Regions from separate parts of the Streptomyces sp. 184 genome, predicted to be linked through region 2. Evidence: riboswitches for the same ligand, from Rfam matches in the RefSeq annotation. Region 2 holds a riboswitch; the other holds the start of a gene.
The links. A riboswitch is a leader RNA that binds a small molecule or an ion and turns the genes downstream of it on or off. The one in region 2 is predicted to bind S-adenosylmethionine.

Region 1 (2,386 bases), 1.7 Mb from region 2:
TGCGAGCTGCTCCAGCCGTCGACCACGAACGAGATCACCCCCACCCGCGCCGCGTCCGCGCCGAAGAGCGACAGCACCCGCACCCCCGGCAGCTCCGCCAGGCCCGCCAGCACCCGCGCCACCAGCGCCCGCTCGCGCGCCACCAGCGCGTCGAACCCGGCCTCCGTCAGCGCCTTGCACGCCGACGCGATCGCGTACGCGCCGATGACGTTCGGCGACCCCGCCTCGTGCCGCGCCGCCGTCGTCTGCCACTCGACGTCCACTCCCCCGCCCTCCGCGCGCAGCACGCGCCGGCTGGCGCCCCCGCCCGCGAGGTACGGCGGCGCCGCCCGGAGCCAGTCCGCCCGGCCCGCGAGCACGCCGGCCCCGAAGGGCGCGTACAGCTTGTGCCCGGAGAAGGCCACCCAGTCCACGTCCAGGTCCGCCACGTCCACCGGGTGGTGCGGCGCGAGCTGCGCCGCGTCCAGGACGAGGCGCGCCCCGTGCCGGTGCGCCGCCGCGGTCAGCTCCCGTACGGGCCACAGCTCGCCGGTGACGTTCGAGGCGCCGGTGACGCAGACCAGCGCGGGACCGTCGCCGACCCGCGCGGCGAGCGCGGAGTCCAGCGCCGCCACGGCCTGCCCGGGGCCGGCGGGCGCGGCGAGCACGGTGACCCGGCCGGCCGCGGACCCGTCGTGCTGCCAGGGCAGCAGCGCGGCGTGGTGCTCGGTCTCGAAGACGTAGACCTCGGTGCCCGGCGGCAGCGCCGAGGCCAGCAGGTTGAGCGAGTCGGTGGTGGAGCGGGTGAAGACGACCTGGTCGTCGGGGCGGCAGCCGAGGAAGTCGGCGACCGTGGCCCGGCTGGACTCGAACAGCTCGGTGGACAGTTGCGAGAGGTAGCCGGCGCCGCGGTGCACGCTGCCGTAGTACGGCGCGTAGGCGGCGACGTCGTCCCAGACGCGCTGGAGCGCGGGGGCGCTGGCCGCGTAGTCCAGGGCGGCGTACTCGACGTCGCCGCCGGTGACGAGCGGGGCGCGGACCTCGCGGCCGAGGACGGGCAGACAGGCGGGGGTGAGCGTGGACGCAGACATGCAAAAACTCCCGTGAGCAGGCGCGGAGATGCGGGGTGACGGGCCCGTACGGCCCGGAAGAGGACGCGCGCGACGCTCGGATGGCGGGGACGCGCGCAGCGGCGGCGGGGCGGAAAGGCCCCTAGCGCATTCGCTTGCTCACGGCGGTACTCCCTCGGCCGACCAGGACCCCTGGATTCGCGAGGGGTCCGCGCTTGCCGCAGACCTCGCTGCCTGCGGCCCGGTCATCACCCGGGGCACCCCGCCACGGACGGAGGGTTGCCGGACAGCGGGCCGGGGCCTTGATCGCTGTCGCTCGTGACCTGGTCAGGAGTATGCGCACCGGAGAGCCGCGGCGCAACCCGGTTGCCCGGGCTGTCCGCAACTCTCCGGAAATCGGCGGCGAACAGCCCTCGCGCGAGGGCGCCCCCGCGCGGGAAGTCGCGGACCCTCCTCAGCCGTTGCTGGCCGCCACCCAGCGCTCCAGCACCCGCAGCGCCGACCCCGAGTCGATGGACTCGGCGGCCCGTACGATGCCCGCCGCGATCCGCTCCGGCAGCGGGCCGTCCGCGCCGGGGTCCAGGGCCGTGAGCGCCGCCGCCGCGTTCAGCAGCACCGCGTCGCGCACCGGGCCGGTCTCGCCGGCCAGCAGCCGCCGGGCCACGTCGGCGTTGTACGAGGCGTCCGCGCCCCGCAGCGCCTCCACCGGCACCAGGTCGATGCCGACGTCCCGCGGGTCGAAGCTCTCCTGCCGCACCGCGCCGTCGCGCACGGTCCACACCTGCGAGGTGGCGGTGGTCGTCAGCTCGTCCAGCCCGTCGTCGCCGCGGAAGACGAGCGCCGAAGCGCCGCGCTCGGCCAGCACACCGGCCATGATCGGTGCCATCCGGGCGTCCGCGACGCCGGTGGCCTGCGCCCCGACCCGGGCCGGGTTGGTGAGCGGGCCGAGGAAGTTGAACGGGGTGATGACGCCCAGTTCCTTGCGGGTCTGCGCGACGTGCCGCATCGCGGGGTGGAACTTCACCGCGAAGCAGAAGGTGATGCCCGCCTGCTCGGCGACCTCGGCGACCCGCTCGGGCGTGAGGTCGAGGTTGACCCCCAGCTTCTCCAGCACGTCGGAGGCGCCGGAGGCGGAGGACGCGGCCCGGTTGCCGTGTTTGACGACCTTCGCGCCGGTCCCGGCGACGACGATTGCGGACATGGTGGAGATGTTGACGGTACGGGCCCGGTCGCCGCCGGTGCCGACGACGTCCACGGTCGGGCCGGGGACGTCGATGGTGTTGGCGTGCTCGTACATCGTGCGCACCAGGCCGGAGATCTCCGCGACCGTCTCGCCC
Region 2 (2,386 bases):
CAGCGGCTGGACGAAACCGGCCAGCAGCGGCCAGTGCAGGTTCAGCAGCGGCCGGGCCACCAGCTCCGTCACCCGCCCACCCTGGCCGCCCGCCTCCGCGCGACCCGCACCGCCCGCCGTACCCGCCGCCGCACCGACCGCCGAACCGACCGCACCGCCCGCACCGAACTCCGCACCCTTCGCACCGCCCCCCGTACCGAGGGGTCTGTCGTACACCGCCTTCACGAACTCCACGTCCGGCTCCGTCAGCAGCGGACCCACGATCCCGCTCACGAACGCCGTGTCGAAGTCCCGCAGGTCCGCGTCCACGAAGCACACGATCTCGCCGCGCGTCACCAGCAGCGACCGCCACAGCACCTCGCCCTTGCCCGCCACCGCCGGCATCCGCGGCAGCACCTCGTCGCGGTGCACCACCCGCGCGCCGGCCGCGGCGGCGACCTCCGCCGTACGGTCCGTGGAGCCGGAGTCCATCACGACCAGCTCGTCCACGAGCCGGTCGCCTTCCGGGCCGCCCGGAGCCATCAGCTCCGCCCGGATCGCCGCGACGATCGCCCCGACCGTCGCCTCCTCGTCGAGCGCCGGCAGCACCACGCTGACCGTCCCCCGCGCCCCCAGCGCCCGCTTGGCCGCCAGGAGCCGGGCGCGCGGCCGGTCCGGCGCGGACCAGGACCGCGTCTTCAGCCACTGCTCCACGTCATCGAGCACCTGCGGGCCTCCCCTTGCCGGTGGTCCTGTGAGGTGTGAGAGCCGTCTCGCGTGCCGGACGGCCCTCACAACTGTCCTGGTCGTCGGTTACAGTCTTGAACAACGTGCGTGACGTCCCTATGTCGGGGTCCGCGCGTCGCATAAATGCGTCGGACGGCCCCGCCGGGCCGGCGCCATACAGAGCTCATCCAGAGGGGCAGAGGGAACGGCCCGTAGAAGCCCCGGCAACCCTCCGTCCGGTACTCGCGACGCTGCGAGGCCCCGGACGGTGATGGTGCCAATTCCGTCCTGCGGCGAGACGCGTCGCGGGGAAGATGAGGAGAGAGGGCCTCGCCAGTATGGCTGTAGACACAGCTCCCACCCCGGCCGTCGTAGACGGCGCCCCCGACCTGGGTCCCGCCGTCGCGCTGTCGTGCCGGGAGTGCGGGGAGCGGGTGCCGCTGGGGCCGGTGTTCGCGTGCCAGTCCTGTTTCGGGCCGCTGGAGGCGGCGTACGAGCTGCCCGGCGGCGACGCCGGGTCCGCGGCCCGGCTGCGGGAGCGCATCGAGGCGGGACCGCGGAGCATCTGGCGGTACGCGCCGCTGCTGCCCGTCCCCGCCGACGTGGCGTCCAAGCCCAATCTGAACCCCGGCTTCACCCGGCTGCACCGCGCCGACCGGCTCGCCGCCGAGCTGGGCGTGACCGGTGAGCTGCACGTGAAGGACGACTCCGGCAACCCCACGCACTCGTTCAAGGACCGGGTGGTGGCCATCGCCGTCGAGGCGGCCCGCGCCTTCGGCTTCACCACGCTGTCCTGCTCGTCCACCGGCAACCTGGCCGGCGCCGTCGGCGCCGCCGCCGCGCGGGCCGGGCTGCGGTCGTGCGTGTTCATCCCGTACGACCTGGAGCACGCGAAGGTCGTCATGGCCTCGGTGTACGGCGGCGACGTCGTCGGCATCGAGGGCACGTACGACGACGTGAACCGTTTCTGCTCCGAGCTGATCGGCGATCCGATCGGCGAGGGCTGGGGCTTCACGAACGTCAACCTGCGCCCGTACTACGCGGAGGGCTCCAAGACCCTCGCGTACGAGATCTGCGAGCAGCTCGGCTGGCGGCTCCCGGACAACATCGTCATCCCGGTGGCGTCCGGCTCCCAGCTCACGAAGATCGACAAGGCGCTGAAGGAGCTGATCGCGACGGGCCTGGTCGAGGAGCGCCCGTACAAGATCTTCGGCGCCCAGGCGGCGGGCTGCTCGCCGGTCTCGCGGGCCTTCAAGGACGGCCACGACGTGGTACGCCCGGTCCGGCCCGACACCATCGCCAAGTCCCTCGCCATCGGCAACCCGGCCGACGGACCGTACGTGCTGGACATCGCCCGCCGCACCGGCGGTGCGGTGGAGGACGTCACGGACGCCGAGGTCGTGGACGCGGTCAAGCTGCTGGCCCGCACCGAGGGCGTCTTCGCGGAGACGGCGGGCGGCGTGACCTTCGGCGTGCTGGCGAAGCTCGTCGCGGACGGCCGGATCGACCCGGCCGAGACCACCGTCGCGATCAACACCGGCGACGGTCTGAAGACCCTCGACGCGGTCGCCCCCACCACGGGGCCGAGCGCGATCATTCGTCCCACACTCGACTCCTTCCGAGAGGCCGGCCTCGCATCATGAGCGTGAACGTCCGAATTCCGACCATCCTCCGTACGTAT

Region 1: linked by a shared signal. The riboswitch ahead of QBL21_RS24680 (aminotransferase class V-fold PLP-dependent enzyme) and the one ahead of thrC (threonine synthase) in region 2 are both predicted to bind S-adenosylmethionine.

The regions. Positions count from the first base shown of each region.
Region 1 is NZ_CP123230.1:5,810,190-5,812,575, forward strand. It holds gene QBL21_RS24680 (aminotransferase class V-fold PLP-dependent enzyme) at 1-1,070, opposite strand, end outside; SAM riboswitch class IV at 1,256-1,373, opposite strand; gene trpD (anthranilate phosphoribosyltransferase) at 1,504-2,386, opposite strand, start outside.
Region 2 is NZ_CP123230.1:7,462,945-7,465,330, reverse strand. It holds gene QBL21_RS31740 (glucosyl-3-phosphoglycerate synthase) at 1-705, opposite strand, end outside; SAM riboswitch class I at 887-1,026, shown strand; gene thrC (threonine synthase) at 1,044-2,348, shown strand; gene QBL21_RS31730 (MoaD/ThiS family protein) at 2,345-2,386, shown strand, end outside.